One region of the Bradyrhizobium sp. Arg237L genome, then DNA from elsewhere that is predicted to be linked to it. Evidence: predicted binding sites of a transcription regulator. Region 1 holds the regulator's gene; each other region holds the start of a gene.
The links. Region 1 encodes LexA, which represses DNA repair genes until DNA is damaged. Its sites were predicted from a motif close to TGTTCNNNNTGTGTTCNG; they were not measured.

Region 1 (5,124 bases):
TGATCGCCGTCATGGTCGACCGCCGCGCGGTGACGTTCCGGACGCTCGCGGTCGCGGCCATGATCGTGCTCGCGATCGCGCCGGAGGCGCTGGTACATCCAAGCTTCCAGATGTCGTTTGCGGCGACGCTCGGGCTGGTGGCGCTGGTGCAGATCGGCATGCCGCATCTGTTCGCCGCGCCAGACCATTCCACAACCGCGCGGATCGCGCTGTGGGGCGGGCGTGAGGTCGCGATGCTGCTGCTGGCGTCGTTGGTGGCGGGGCTGGCGACCACGCCCTATGCCGCCTTTCACTTCCACCGGGTGGCGCCCTTTGGCGTGCTCGCCAACCTCGCGGCGATGCCGGTGGTGTCGGCGCTGGTGATGCCGGCCGGGCTGCTTGGCCTGCTGGCGATGCCGTTCGGTTTCGACGGTGTGTTCTGGGCGATCATGGGCACTGGAATCGATTGGATGATCGTGGTCGCGCAGGGGGTCGCCGCGCTGCCGGGCGCGGTCGGCCACGTCAGTGCGTTCGGGATCGGCCCGCTGATCGCCGCGAGCCTGGGCGTCATCCTGCTCGGGCTGTTGCGCACGCCGCTGCGCTTCGTCGGCGCGGCGGTGCTTCTCATTGCGGTGGTCTGGGCGGTGAGGGCGCCGCAACCGGACATTCTGATTTCCGGCGACGGCCGCAATGTCGCCGTCCGCGGCGGTGACGGGCGGCTGCACCTGATGCGGACTGCGAAGGATGCGTTTCTCGCCAAGGAGTGGCTGGCCGCGGATGCCGATGCCCGCAGCGCGGGCGATCCGTCGCTGACGGAGGGCGTGTCCTGCGATGAGAGCGGCTGCGTGACCTCTGCGGCCGGTGGCGCGTTCATCGCGCTCACCCAGCGATCCGAGGCGCTCGCGGACGATTGCGAGCGGGCGGTGCTGATCGTGACCGCACGGCCGGTGCCGCCAGGCTGCGCGGCGGCGGTCATCGATGCCGAGCGGCTGCGGCGGCAGGGCGGGCTGGCGCTAAGGCGGAACCGGAACGGCTTCGTCATCGACGCGGTCAGGCCCGCCGGCCTCGACCGGCCGTGGTCGCCTGCGATGTCAGGCGAAGGCGAACCCGAGACCACGATCCGGATCCAGGGGGCACCCGTGCCGCGCGCCATCGATGCGACCCCGTCCGAATCCGACCTGCAGTCGGACGACTGAGCGCCCCCTTCAATCACCGCCGGCGTTGGCCGCTAGCTCGAAGGCGCCGAGCCGAAATTCATCCGGATCGCCCGAATGCGACGGCATTTGCACGAGCGTAAAGGTCGCATCCGGAAATCGCTCCCAGATCGCGAGATCTTCCGCTGCGACGGTGAGCCAGCCGAACCTGAACATGTATCGGCCGGGCTCAGCCACTCGTCCGGCTCTTTGCCATGTGATCTTGGTGACCACCGATCACGCCCCCTTGGCGAATAAAGCATCCGTTCCAACACAAAATCACATGCGCCCCCGGATGGCCTCCGGGGCCGCTCAAAACACTTTGCTTGTCACTCGCGGCAACGCTCCGCCGGCCGAGACCGGCGGCGCACGCTGCCCGAAGCTGTCTCAGCCGATGAACAGCGGGTTCGGCGCGGGGCGCTGCTCGACCGCCTTCGGTGCCGGCTCTGCAACATGATGCGTCACTGGCAATTGCAGCACGGTCGCCCGCTGCCCTTCGCAGAGCTGGGTCACCAGCACATGGCTGCCATCGGGAAACTCGATCGCGTCGTGATGACGATCCCGAATATGCGGATCGATCTGGTTGAACTTGCCGACGCGGAAGCCGGTCGTCTTGGTCCAGATCCAGCGATTGTCGTAACGGACGTTATCGGCGAACGCGAGTTCGGTCCCGGGAAGCATGCAGACTGCGACCGTCGGATCGCTTTCCGAAGCGAAGCCGCGGGTCGAAGTGCCGCGGAAGGTGGTGGTGATAAGCGTCTCTCCAACCTGGGCGGGACGCGTCGCCACGGCATGCAGGCTATAGTCACACATCGGATTGCTCCTCATTCGAGATAGCCGACCCGTGCCTGGGAAGAGGCGCAGGCCTCTATCAGAGTGGACGATAACTTATAAGCCTCTGCTTCGTTCTTGGCATTTGTACGGCCCGCGCCTTCGGTCCGTTCACAAACACGATAGCGAGACGCTGCCGCACATCACCTTGCACCGAAGTGCCCCGGCGAATTTACCGGGGCTTTCATTCTAATCATTCTAAGTCGTTCTTGTCATCGCCCTCTAGGGCAGAGCACCCACCTAAGTACCCAGACGGGGCTGCTGCGTCCTGGTCGTCTCAGTACTTGCGATAAAGCCCGATCAGCTTGCCCTGGATCCGCACCCGGTTCGGCGGCAGGATGCGGACTTCGTAGGCCGCATTGGCAGGCTCCAGCGCAATCGAGGCGCCGCGGCGACGGAAACGCTTCAGCGTGGCCTCTTCCTCATCGATCAGCGCCACCACGATGTCGCCGGTGTTGGCGGTTTCGTTGCGCTGGATCAGCGCCATGTCGCCGTCGAGGATGCCGGCCTCCACCATGGAATCGCCGCGCACCTCGAGCGCATAGTGCTCACCGGAGCCGAGCATGTCGGGCGGCACGCTGATGGTGTGGCTGCGGGTCTGCAGCGCCTCGATCGGCGTACCCGCCGCGATCCGGCCCATCACGGGAACAGCGACGGGACGGTTGCCATCGTCTTCGGCCACGGCCGCGCTGGTCGTGCGCTTGCCGAGCGTGCCCTCGATGACGCTCGGCGTGAAGCCGCGGCGGCCGTTGCCGGCGGCGGAGAGCTCGGGCAGTTTGATCACCTCGATCGCGCGGGCGCGGTTCGGCAGGCGACGGATGAAGCCCCGTTCCTCCAGCGCCGTGATCAGGCGGTGGATGCCGGACTTCGAGCGCAGGTCGAGCGCGTCCTTCATCTCATCGAACGAAGGAGGCACGCCGGCCTCTTTCAGCCGTTCGTTGATGAAACGCAGAAGTTCATACTGTTTGCGCGTAAGCATCGCGAGCATTCCCCCGGTTGGTAGCGTCGTTCGATCCGAGACTTGAGAAGAGCTGATCTCGGGAGTAACGCACTCCCATTCGTAGACAGCGAGTTTCGAAACAAATCATGAACGGACACTATATGTTCGATATGTGTTCCGCAACCACTTAATTTCTGGTGAACGCGATCAGAGATGCTTCAGTAGGTGCTGGTCGCGGCGTCATTCAGGCAATCGGAGAATGTCGCAAGGCGCGCCTTTTGCTGCGGCCGGCGCGAATGGCGGACGGATCACAAGTGCCTGCGCCGCAGTGAGATTCCCAAGCAGCGAACTGTCCTGCTTGGTGACCGGCGTTGCGATCAGCGTGCCGTCGTCGCGCTCTTCGAGAAGCGCGCGAAGATAATCTTCGCGCTGATCGTTGGCGGCGAGATCGCGGCCGAGCAGGGCGCTTTCGCTGACGTGATGAACAGCCGAGCGGCCGAGGAGGGCCCGAATCAACGGCACCAGGAACAGGTAGGCGCAGACATAGGACGACACCGGATTGCCGGGTAGGCCGATCACTCGCATCGTGCCGAGTCGGCCATGCATCATCGGCTTGCCGGGCCGCATCGCGATCTTCCAGAACGCCATGGTGACGCCCTCGGCCTCGAGCGACGGCTTTACGAGGTCGTGGTCGCCGACCGAGGCGCCGCCGGTGGTGATGAGGATGTCGGCGCCCGCGGCATGCGCGCGGCGGATGCCCTCGGTGGTGGCGGCAACCGTGTCGGCGGCGACCCCCAGATCGATCGCTTCAGCGCCTTCCGCGCGCGCCAGCGCCCGCAGCGCATAGCCGTTGGAATAGACGATCTGGCCCGGGCCCGGAGAGGTGCCGGGCATCACCAGTTCGTCGCCGGTCGCGAGCACGGCCACCTTCGGCCGGCGCCGCACGGCGAGTTCCGGATAGTTCATCGACGCCGCCAGCGACAGCGCGCGGTCGGTCAGCCGGCTTCCGCGCCTGAGCAGCACGTCGCCTTCACGGAAATCGACGCCGGCGGGACGGATATGCCGCCCGGCGATGGCAGCTTCGGTGATGGTGATGTGATCGCCATCGACCCGGGTGTCTTCCTGGATCACGACGGCATCGGCGCCGGCGGGAATGACGCCGCCGGTGAAGATCCGTGCCGCTTCCCGCGGACCAAGTTCCCGATCGAACGGCCGGCCCGCGGCGACTTCGCCGATCACCTTCAGCCGCGCGCTGAGATCGGCGGCATCGGCGGATCGCACCGCATAGCCATCCATCGCCGACATCGCCAGTGGCGGCTGAGTACGCTTTGCTGCGACGTCACGGGCGAGCGTGCGGTGATAGGCGGCATCGAGCGCGACCATCTCTTCCGGCAATGGTTCCGCGCCGGCGAGGACCGCGGCTAGCGCATCGGCGACCGGCATCAGGGCCACGGGCAACTCCTAAATTCCGAGCGCGAGAAGCGCGTTCGTCACATCATCTGACGATGTGACGTGAATGGCTGTGAGACCTGCCGCCCGTGCGCCGCGGATGTTCTCGGCGGAATCGTCGAAGAACACGATGCGCGAGGCCGGCGCGCCGATCGCCTTGACGACGTAATCATAGGCTTCCGCGTCGGGTTTCCGTAGCCCGATCGTCGACGAGAAGAAGATCTGGCGGAAGTGGCCGAGCACGTCCGAATAGGCTGTCGAGAAATGCTCGATATGGGGCGGATTGGTGTTCGAGAAAGCATAAAGCGGCAGGCGCGTCTTGGCGCGCGCCAGGTGCGCGGCGATTCCCGGCATCTCGCCGGCGAAGATCGCGTTCCAGCCTTCCAGGAACTGGGCGTCGGAGATGCCGATGCCGAGCGACTGCCGCAGGCTTGCGAAGAAGGCGGCGTCATCGATCTTGCCGACCTCGTGATGTCTGTAACTCTCGTCCATCACAAAGCGGGTGGCGAGCTCGCCGGGCTCGCAGCCGGCATGGCCGGCCCAGGTGGTCATCACCTTGCCGAAATCGATATCGAGCACGACGCGGCCGAGGTCGAACAACAGGACATCGGCGGCGCCGGGGGAGAGGGACGGTTGAGTCATGGCGAGGGCTGTGTACGAAAATCCCAAGGAGGCGGCAATGTCTTCGATTGTAACAACCGGGAACGGTGACACACATACCGCTGTCGTCCC
Region 2 (5,124 bases), on a different contig from region 1:
CCTCGTTGGTTGCGAGCACCGGCACATCGGCTTTTGTCGCAAGATGATGTAATCGTGCCAGGCGTCGCTTGTCGTCACCGCGATAGAGCAGGCTTGCGGCGAGCCACACGCCCTCAGTGCGGCTCGCTTTCAGGCGTTCGAGCAGATCGAGCGCCTCGGCCATCTCGAAACGATGCGGCAATGACAACACCAGGAGCTGGCCTTCGGCGAAGTCCAGCAGGTCGTTCAGCTTCAGATGGCATTCGCCCTTTTCGATCCGTTCGATGTCGTCGCCCCGCTTGCCGCGGGTGAGGAGCTGGCACAGCCGGCCGTAAGCCGCGCGGTCGCGCGGATAGACCAGGATATCAGGCGTGCCATCCATGAAGACGATACGCGAACCGATCAGGAGCTTTGGCGGGTGCGTGAGTTCCGAGTTCTCGAGCTCCTTGTAGGCGCGCACCACGCCGGCGAGCGTGTTGTGATCGGCAAGCCCGATCACGGGGATGCGGAGAATGCTCGCCTGAGCCACATAGGCGCGCGGATCCGATCCGCCGCGCAGGAAGGAGAAATGGCTTGATATGCCGATCTCGGCATAGTCGGGCGCCGGTTCCATCATGCGAACAGCCCATGCACGAACCAGTTGGCGGGAACGGGCTTGCCGTCTTCGTCGATCAGTTCGCTGTCATAAAGGCCATCGCGAAAGATCCAGAAGCGCAGGCCCTGCTCGTCCTCGACGCGGAAATAGTCGCGCGTCAGCACCTTCCCATCCCGCTGCCACCATTCCATGGCGATGCGCTCAGGCCCCTCGACCCGCATCACCTGATGCGTGGCGCGCCGCCAGGTGAAGCGATGCGGCGGTCCATCCGGCACGGTGGCGAACGGCACCTTGATCGGCTCCGGCCTTTCGAACAGTCGCAGGGGACGCAGTGGCGGCTCGCCTTCGGCGCGCGCGGGCCAGACGGCTTGCGATGCCGCGGCCAGATGATGCTGTGCCGGTGCGGCAAGCGCTGCGCGCTCGGGGATGTGGGTGTCCTCCGGCAGGTGCACGACCACACGCTTGCCCCCGATGCGGGCGGCGATACGGTCGATCAGCGCGGCAAGTTCGTCATTGTCATGGACATGGGCATCGAGATCGCGCTGCTGCTGCACCACGATCTCGGTACGGCCAGCGGACAGGCGGATCAGGTCGAAGCCGAAGCCGGGATCGAGGGGATCGCTCAGCGCATCGAGCCGCTCGCGGAACAGGCGGTCGATCACTTCGGGCTTCGTCACCGCGCGCCCGGTCTCGACGGCAAGCGTGCGCACCGCGCCGTCGGTGCGGAAGAAGCCTGCTTCCAGCTTCCGCGCGCCCTTGCCCTGCTTGTCCATCGCCTGGACCAGCATTTTAGCGAGGTTCTGCAGCGTCATCGCGATCATGGGCTCGGTTGTGATCGGCTCGGGAAACCGCTTTTCGACGATGTAGTCAGGCAATGGCTTGCGCGGGCTGATCGGCGCATCGCCCTGCCCCAGCGCATGCTCGAGCCGCGTGGTGAAGGCCGCGCCGAAACGCGCCGCGATCTCGTGGCGCGCGCGAGCGGCGACATCGCCGATCGTCTTCAAGCCGGCGCGGCGCAGGCCTTTGGTGATGGCGTCATCCGCTCCCAGCGCCGAGATCGGCAGAGGGGCGACCGCCTCGGCTTCCGCACCATCCTCGATGATCCTGCCTGACGAATGCCGCGTCAGCGTGCGCGCGCAGACCGAGGTGGCCGCGATCGCGCCACTGACGGCAAAGCCGCGTCTTGCGAGAGCGCCGCAGATGATCTGCAGCATCGCACGCTCGCCGCCGAACAGATGGGCGCAGCCGGTGATATCGAGGAAGAGACCTGAGGGCGGATCGAGCGCCACCAGAGGTGTGAAGCGGTCGCACCAGTCGGCGATGTCGTTGATCGTCCTGGCATCCGCGATTTCGTCGGCATCATAGACCGTCAGTTCCGGGCAGATCGCGCGGGCATTGGCCAATGGCAGGCCAGCCGACAGGCCGCTTCGCGCGGCGATGTCGTCGAGGGAGTGGATCACCAGCGCGTTGTGTTCCTTGATGACGACAACGCTCGGCACTTCCACCTCTCCCGCTTGCGGGAGAGGGAGTTCGGACAGCTCGCGTGTTTCAACTGGCGAGGCGGTGCGAGCCAGTTGCCGCTTGATCCGATCGATGGGCAGGCGCGGCAGCCACAGGCTGAGGATACGCCGACGGTTCGCTGAAAAGGCACTCATCACATTTCCATTCCATGATCCATCGCCCGACCGGGCCATGACGATTGCGAACGAGCTGCGCATCGAACAGAGGCGCGCCCCACGCGCTCCAACTGGCGCCCGGCGGCGAATGCGCCGCGCGCACGATCCATCGGGTTTCCGCGGTGGACGGAAGCGGCGTCGCCGCCAGACGCAGCAGCAACGCGGGGACGCCTGATGATTGCGAGGCGAGCGTCAGCTTGCGGCTGGCGACCAGATCGAGCTGCCGCGCATCGCCCCAGACTTCCATGATGACGGCACCAAGCGCGTCGCAGGCGAGCGCATCGGCCGTGGTGCGCAACGCATTGTCGATGTCGGCGGCGCGCACGGTGACGAGGAGGCGCGGATCGAGGCCGAGCTCGGACAAGCCGTTCATCGACAGTGCGCCGGATTCGATTTCGGAAAAATCCTGCCGCACCCAGACCAGCGGCTTTCGCGCGGCAAGACGGCCGGCGAGCCCTGCGATGAAGCCGGTGGCGGAAGCGCCCTGGTGGCCCTCGGCAAACACTTCGTGCACCGCGGCTCTCGCAAGCCCGCCCTTGAGCATCGCATCGGCGCCGGCATGTCCCAGCGCGATCCGCTGCAGCGCATGCGCTTCATTGGATGTCTCAATGCGTTCAATGCGCCCGCGCAAGGACGCAAGCGTGCTCAGGCGTGCGCTCGTCATGCGCCGCTCCTTAAGGAAGATATCGGGGCCGCTGCTGGCTTAAGGGAGAAACCAGAAGCTGGCCCAATTGTTCATGGTATGTTCTAATATAAAGCCAACTATGCGGGAGGAGTCAATCGGATTGGTAACGGGATAAATTCATGAATGAAATCAATGGGATTGATCAAGACCTTCATGACCCGATCAAGCCCGGGCATGACAGGAGGGAGAGTAAGTGCCATGCACCACATCATCCTGGGCAGCGAGACTGATTTCGACGGCTGGCGCTCGGCGGCGCGGACGCTGGTATTGAACGACGTGACGCCGGCCGACGTGACCTGGACGGTGCGCGGCCACGGGCCCGATCAGCCCGAAACATCGACGGCCGAAGCGCCGCTCGAGCCGCCGCACGGCACGTTCAATGTGCCGGCCAAATTCGTCGAGCTGGCGAAAACCGCGATCCTGCATCGCGACGCCGAGCGCTTTGCCCTGCTCTATCGCCTGTTGTGGCGCCTGCGCCGCGACCATGACCTGCTCGACGTCGCTGACGATCCCGACGTCGCGCGTATCCATGCGATGGCGAAGGCCGTGCATCACGAGGCACAGCGGATGCGGACGTCGATCCGCTTCCGCGAGATCGGGCGCGAGCACAAATCACATTTCGTCGCCTGGTTCGAGCCGCAGCACCATGTCGTGGAACTGGCCGCGCCCTTCTTCGCCAGCCGCTTTGCCGACATGCCCTGGTCGATCCTCACATCAGATGTCTGCGCGCATTGGGATGGACATGCGGTGTCGATCACGCCAGGCATCAGCGAGGCCGGGATGCCCGCAGGCAATCGGCTGGAGGAGATCTGGCAGCGTCATTACGCTGTTATCTTCAACCCGGCACGGCTGGCAGCGAAGCAATCGCGGAACCTGCCGGAGGCTTTGACGATTAAACCCGCAAGCGAAAGCGCCACGCCACCGGAACCCGCCATGATCCGCCATTCCGATAGTCTGAGTGCGCTGCGGGAGGAAGCCGCCGATTGCCGCGCCTGCCATCTCTATGAGCACGCGACCCAGACCGTGTTCGGCGAAGGCCCGCAAAGCGCACAGGTGATGCTGGTCGGCGAGCAGCCGGGCGACAAGGAAGATCTCGCCGGAAAACCGTTCGTCGGTCCCGCCGGACAAATGCTCGATCGCGCGCTCGAAGAGGCCGGCATCGACCGCAAGAAAGTCTACATCACCAATGCGGTGAAGCATTTCAAATTTGTGCCGCGCGGCAAGATCCGCCTGCACCAGAAGCCGAATACGCCGGAGATCAAGGCCTGCCGCCAATGGTATGAGCGGGAACTCGCCTCGATCAAGCCGGACCTGGTGGTGGCGATGGGCGCGACCGCTGCCCAATGCGTGTTCAACAAGCTCACGCCGATCGGCAAAAACCGCGGCCGGCTGATCGATCTCGACGACGAGGTGAAGGCGCTGGTGACGGTGCATCCTTCCTATCTGCTGCGGCTGCCCGATGAGGATGCGAAAGCGCGGGAATATCAACGCTTTGTCGAAGACCTGAAGATCGCCGCGGAACTCTTGAGGAAACGCGCGCAGGCTGCGGCATAAGCATGGCACCATGCATAGCACTGCAAATATCAAGCCGTTGATAAGACTGATATCTATTTACAACCTTACATTGATGGATAATACTCTCCTATTACAGGGGGAGTTTGGGGCGTCTTGTTCACGCCAATGACGTTCCCATGAGGTCGGCGCGCTGCCGCGGCGCCACAGCCCCGGCGTCAGGCAGCGCCCGACCGCTTCCTTTCCATCACACACCTTCGCTGCGTGCATGGCTCGTCATGTGAATGGTCAACATTCATGTCGCGAGCGCGCGTGACAGACGATCATCGATGCAACACTCAAGCACCGTTGCGACACGCGTTTCATTCAAGCAAACTACGGCTGTCATCTAACCTTCAAGTCAATGGTCAAGACTAAGGGCCTCCTTCCGTATTTCGACGGGGCGTCAGAATGACCGATTTTGCACTCAATACTTCAGTACGCGACGAAAGACCGATTCAGCCGGCTTCAAGGCCAAATCTCGATAAGGGCTTCAATCCGCTGACGATGATCCTCTTCTTCGGCATCCTCGCGGCGGGGTTGCTGTTCGTCGCCTACAGCATCTATTCCGACGTCGATGCCACCGGCACCCGCGTCACCACCTTCTTGCCCTACATCCTGCTGTTCGTTGCGCTGTT
Region 3 (5,124 bases), on a different contig from region 1:
CGATGCGGTCGTGCGGTGCGGCGGCTTCGCTCGCATTGTTGAGCTTGCGGGCGATCGCCTTGTAGAGCGTGTCGATCAGGAGCGTCGACTTGCCGCCGCCGGAGACGCCGGTGATGCAGGTGAACAGCCCCAGCGGGATCTCCGCCGTGACGTTCTTCAGGTTATTGCCGCGCGCGTTGACGACCTTGATGGTGCGGCGATGGTTCGGCGGCCGCCGGTCGGGGATCGGCACCGAAAGCTCGCCGGTCAGATATTTGCCGGTCAGCGATTTCGGATTGCGCATGATGTCGGATGGCGTGCCCTGGGCGACGATATGGCCGCCATGCATGCCGGCGCCGGGGCCGATGTCGAGCACGTAATCGGCCAGCCGGATCGCGTCCTCGTCATGCTCGACCACGACCACGGTGTTGCCGAGGTCGCGCAGCCGCTTCAGCGTATCCAGGAGGCGTGCGTTGTCGCGCTGATGCAGGCCGATCGAGGGCTCGTCCAGCACATAGAGCACGCCTGTGAGACCCGAGCCGATCTGGGAAGCCAGGCGGATGCGCTGGCTTTCACCGCCGGACAATGTCCCGGAGGAGCGGGACAGCGTGAGATAGTTGAGGCCGACGTCGAGCAGGAAGGTCAACCGCTCGCGGATCTCCTTCAGGACGCGGGCGGCGATCTCGTTCTGCTGCGTGTTCAGTGCTTCCGGCACGCTCTCGAACCACTCGCCGGCGCGCTTCACCGAGAGCTCGGAGATCTCGCCGATATGCTTGCCCCCGATCTTGACGCACAGCGCTTCCGGCTTGAGGCGATGGCCGTTGCAGGCGGCGCAGGGGATATCGGTGAAGTACTTCGCCAGCTCTTCGCGCGCCCACTCGCTCTCGGTCTCGCGGTAGCGGCGGTTGATGTTGGTGATCACGCCCTCGAACGGCTTCTTGGTGTCGTAGGAGCGGACGCCGTCCTCATAGGAGAACTTGATCTCGTCATCGCCGGAGCCGTGCAGGATCGCGTTTTGCGTTTTCTTCGACAGCTCCTTCCACTTGGTGTCGAGCGTGAACTTGTAGTGCTTGCCGAGCGCGGTCAGCGTCTGCAGGTAATAGGGCGAGGAGGACTTGGCCCACGGTGCGATCGCGCCCTTGCGCAGCGACAGATCCTTGTCGGGAATGACGAGATCCTCGTCGACATGCTGCTCGACGCCGAGGCCGCCGCAGGCGGGGCAGGCGCCATAGGGATTGTTGAACGAGAACAGCCGCGGCTCGATCTCGGGAATGGTGAAGCCGGAGACCGGGCAGGCGAATTTTTCCGAGAACAGGATGCGCTCGGGCCCGCTCTTGTCGTGGATCTTTGCGGTCTTCTTCTTTTCTTCGGCGGGCGCCGCGGTCGGGGCATCGGCGAACTCGATCACGGCGAGGCCCTCGGCGAGCTTGAGCGCGGTCTCGAAGCTTTCCGCGAGCCGCTGGCCGATGTCGGGGCGCACCACGATGCGGTCGACGACGACATCGATGTCGTGCGGAAACTTCTTGTCGAGGGTCGGCGCTTCGGCGAGCTCATGGAAGGTGCCGTCGATCTTGACGCGCTGAAAACCCTTCTTGAGATATTCGGCGAGCTCCTTCCTGTACTCGCCCTTGCGGCCGCGCACGACCGGCGCCAGCAGATAGAGGCGGGTGCCTTCCGGCAGCGCCAGCACGCGGTCGACCATCTGCGAGACGGTCTGGCTCTCGATCGGCAGCCCCGTGGCCGGCGAATAGGGCACGCCGACGCGGGCCCAGAGCAGGCGCATGTAGTCGTAGATCTCGGTGACAGTGCCGACGGTGGAGCGCGGGTTCTTCGAGGTGGTTTTCTGCTCGATGGAGATGGCGGGCGAGAGGCCGTCGATCTGATCGACGTCCGGCTTCTGCATCATCTCCAGGAACTGGCGGGCATAGGCCGAGAGCGATTCGACATAGCGGCGCTGGCCCTCGGCATAGATGGTGTCGAAGGCGAGCGACGACTTGCCGGAGCCGGACAGGCCGGTGAACACGACCAGCCTGTCGCGGGGAATCTCGACGTCGATGTTCTTGAGGTTGTGCTCCCGCGCGCCGCGGATCGTGATGGCACGCGTTGAGGAGCCGGCGGTCGGTTGGCGCTTCGCCCTGAGCACTTCATCCATATCGGCATTTCCAGGCGCTTGTAAGCGCGCCACGTTATGGGCGCGCGTCGTCGGAAATCCGTACCACGGCGCCGATGGGGTGATGCCGGAACATAGGAAGAACGAGTGATGATTTCCAGTGCTCAGGACGAATCATCAACGATTTGTTTTCAGGTCGCATTTCTTGCGTGCAGATTTGGCAGTAGCTGGCAGCAAGAGGATGCTCGCGCAAGCGGAGCTTCGCAGATGAGCGGCTCGGAACTAACGACACGCAAACAAAAAGGCCGGCGCAAGGCCGGCCTTTTCTTAAGATTGATATCCGATCGTGCGATCAGTACCGCCCGATGAGCGGAGCGCCGCCGAAGCCGAACTTGTAGTTCACGCGGACGGTGACGAGGTCGATGTCCTGCTTGATATTCTCGGTGGCGAAGAGGCTGCCGGCCGGGCCGGCGAAGCCATTGTTGATGAAATCGTAGGAGCGATTGCCCAGGAAGATGTGATTGTACTCGGCGCCGACCGACCAGTTCGGAGCGAAGCCGTATTCGATGCCAGCGCCAACCGAGGCTCCCCAGCGGGTGTCGTTGATGTCGTTGGTGATCGGGAAACCGGTGAAGGCGTCACGCACGCGGTAGCGATCGGCGACCACGGCCGCGCCGCCCTTGACATAGAACAACACATTGTTGGCGGCATAGCCGATCTGGCCAGTGATCAGGCCGAAGGCGTCGACCCTCGTCTCGTTGGTGTCGATGCCCGTCAGCAGGCTGATGTTGCTGCCCTTGAAGTCGGCCCAGTTGCCCTGGCCTTCGACGCCGAACACCCAGGTGCCCATCTGCCAGCGATAGCCGATCTGGCCACCAGCAGTGCCGCCGTCGGCGTTATGGGAGCCGTCACTGAAACCAAGGACGTCCCAGCGGTTGCGGCTCGTTCCCCAGCCGCCGTTGCCGCCGATATAGAACCCGGTCCAGTCATAGACGACTGCGACCGGCGCCGGCGGGGCCTTCACATAGGGACGTGCGGCAAGATCGGCAGCCGAGGCCGGCGCAGCCAGCGCAACCAAGGCAACCGTTCCAAGCAAAAACTTCTTCATCGTAGCTCTCCAGCCTTTGTTCGCTTCAATTGGGTCCCGAAGCGTTACGGTATTAAAGACGCGAGCGCCGCGCCGTCGTTTTAGGCATACCCTGATTCAACCGGAAATACCGTCGCCCAAACGCAACAGTTAGGGGCGAAGTGCGGATAACATAAGTTAATGATTTGTTTGAGGTTTTCTGGAACCCGACGGTTGGTTTCGGGTTCCATTCCCGCTGCACCAAAATTGGGCCACAATGTCACCATGTTTACGGCAAGTTGCATGGAACAAAACTGGAACAATGGCGCGGCTGGTGCTATATGTGGATAAATGCGGAATGGACGGGGAATGGCTGCGCCCGACGGTGTCGGCGAGCGTATAGGGTCCGTCAGCAATGTAAGATGTGGTTAGCGAAGACTGAATGTGGCCGCCGTGCAACCGGCCGGCCCAGTGATCGAGTGGAGAGCGGCGATGGCGGGAAGCGTAAATAAGGTCATTCTGGTGGGCAATCTCGGCAAGGACCCGGAAATCCGGCGGACCCAGGACGGTCGTCCGATCGCCAATCTGAGCGTCGCGACCTCCGAGACTTGGCGCGACCGGGCCACCGGCGAGCGCAAGGAAAAGACCGAGTGGCACCGTGTCGTCATCTTCAATGAAGGGCTCGCCAAGGTCGCCGAGCAATATCTGAAGAAGGGCGCCAAGGTGTATGTCGAGGGCCAGCTCCAGACCCGGAAGTGGACCGATCAGAGCGGGGTCGAGAAATATTCGACCGAAGTGGTGCTGCAGGGCTTCAACTCCAACCTCACGATGCTGGACGGCAAGGGCGGTGGCGGCAGCTTCTCCGACGACATGGGCGGCGGTGGCGGCGATTTCGGCGTCAGCGGCCCCTCGAGTTCCGCCCCACGCCGCGCCGTGCCGGCCGGCGCCCGCAACAACGACATGGACGACGATATTCCGTTCTGATCGAGCGGTACGTTGCCGGAAAGATCGCGTGAGGATGAAAAATATCCCTCGCGCGATACGGCTTGCGTCGAACTTATCCTCTTCAATGATTGCAGGATATAAGCGTCAAGCAATTGATGTTGCTCGATGTGTCGTGGCCGGGTTCCTCGTGGTTCCGGTTAATGTGAACTGTGAGGAAATCGATCTAACCGACAGGGCGGAGCGATGCAGCCGCCGCCGACGGCCCGCGGGCAGTCTCCTTACCTGGGACGGCGCCCTTGCCGCACCCCGCCAGGGTGTTCCCGCGGCGCGCCCGTCAAGCCCGTAAGTCTATGAAAAAACGAAGGGAAAAACCGGTCGCCTAGACCGTTCCGGGGTGGTGATCGAGCCCCTGATACGCTATATGATTCTACAGTAGAACCGACCCGGATTCCCCCTTTGTCAGAACCTGAAGACGACAAGCCCGGCGAGCCGTCGGGGCCCTCCGACATTCGTCCCGTTTCCATCCTCGACGAGATGAAGAAGTCCTACCTCGACTACGCCATGAGCGTGATCGTGGCACGGGCGCTCCCCGATGCGCGCGACGGGCTGAAGCCGGTCCACCGCCGCATCCTGTATTCGATGTACGACCAGGGGCACACGCCGGACAAGAAGTACGTCAAGTCCGCGCGCGTGGTCGGCGACGTCATCGGTAAGTATCACCCGCACGGCGACCAATCGATTTACGACGCCATGGTGCGCATGGCGCAGGATTTTTCGATGCGCGTGCCGCTGATCGACGGCCAGGGCAATTTCGGCTCGGTCGACGGTGATCCGCCGGCAGCCTACCGATACACCGAAGCGCGCCTGACGCGGGCGGCAGAGGCTGTGCTGGCGGACATCGAGAAGGACACGGTCGACTTCCAGGCCAACTACGACAACAGCGAGCAAGAGCCGTCGGTCTTGCCGACGCGGTTTCCGAACCTGCTGGTCAATGGCGCGGGCGGCATCGCCGTCGGCATGGCCA

Region 2: the regulator LexA is predicted to act here: its motif matches at 2,983-3,000, upstream of OZ411_RS19890 (DNA repair protein).
Region 3: the regulator LexA is predicted to act here: its motif matches at 3,460-3,477, upstream of OZ411_RS05395 (single-stranded DNA-binding protein).

Annotation. Positions count from the first base shown of each region.
Region 1 covers NZ_JAQMIL010000024.1:106,830-111,953, forward strand. Annotated here, with positions in the region: gene OZ411_RS17090 (ComEC/Rec2 family competence protein) at 1-1,175, shown strand, start outside; gene OZ411_RS17095 (hypothetical protein) at 1,185-1,370, opposite strand; gene OZ411_RS17100 (hypothetical protein) at 1,560-1,985, opposite strand; gene lexA (transcriptional repressor LexA) at 2,281-2,982, opposite strand; gene glp (gephyrin-like molybdotransferase Glp) at 3,184-4,395, opposite strand; gene OZ411_RS17115 (HAD-IA family hydrolase) at 4,405-5,034, opposite strand.
Region 2 covers NZ_JAQMIL010000030.1:85,527-90,650, reverse strand. Annotated here, with positions in the region: gene OZ411_RS19900 (error-prone DNA polymerase) at 1-595, opposite strand, end outside; gene OZ411_RS19895 (DNA polymerase Y family protein) at 592-2,229, opposite strand; gene OZ411_RS19890 (DNA repair protein) at 2,123-2,914, opposite strand; gene OZ411_RS19885 (UdgX family uracil-DNA binding protein) at 3,134-4,489, shown strand; gene OZ411_RS19880 (inorganic phosphate transporter) at 4,898-5,124, shown strand, end outside.
Region 3 covers NZ_JAQMIL010000006.1:105,450-110,573, forward strand. Annotated here, with positions in the region: gene uvrA (excinuclease ABC subunit UvrA) at 1-2,131, opposite strand, end outside; gene OZ411_RS05390 (outer membrane beta-barrel protein) at 2,442-3,197, opposite strand; gene OZ411_RS05395 (single-stranded DNA-binding protein) at 3,648-4,139, shown strand; gene gyrA (DNA gyrase subunit A) at 4,557-5,124, shown strand, end outside.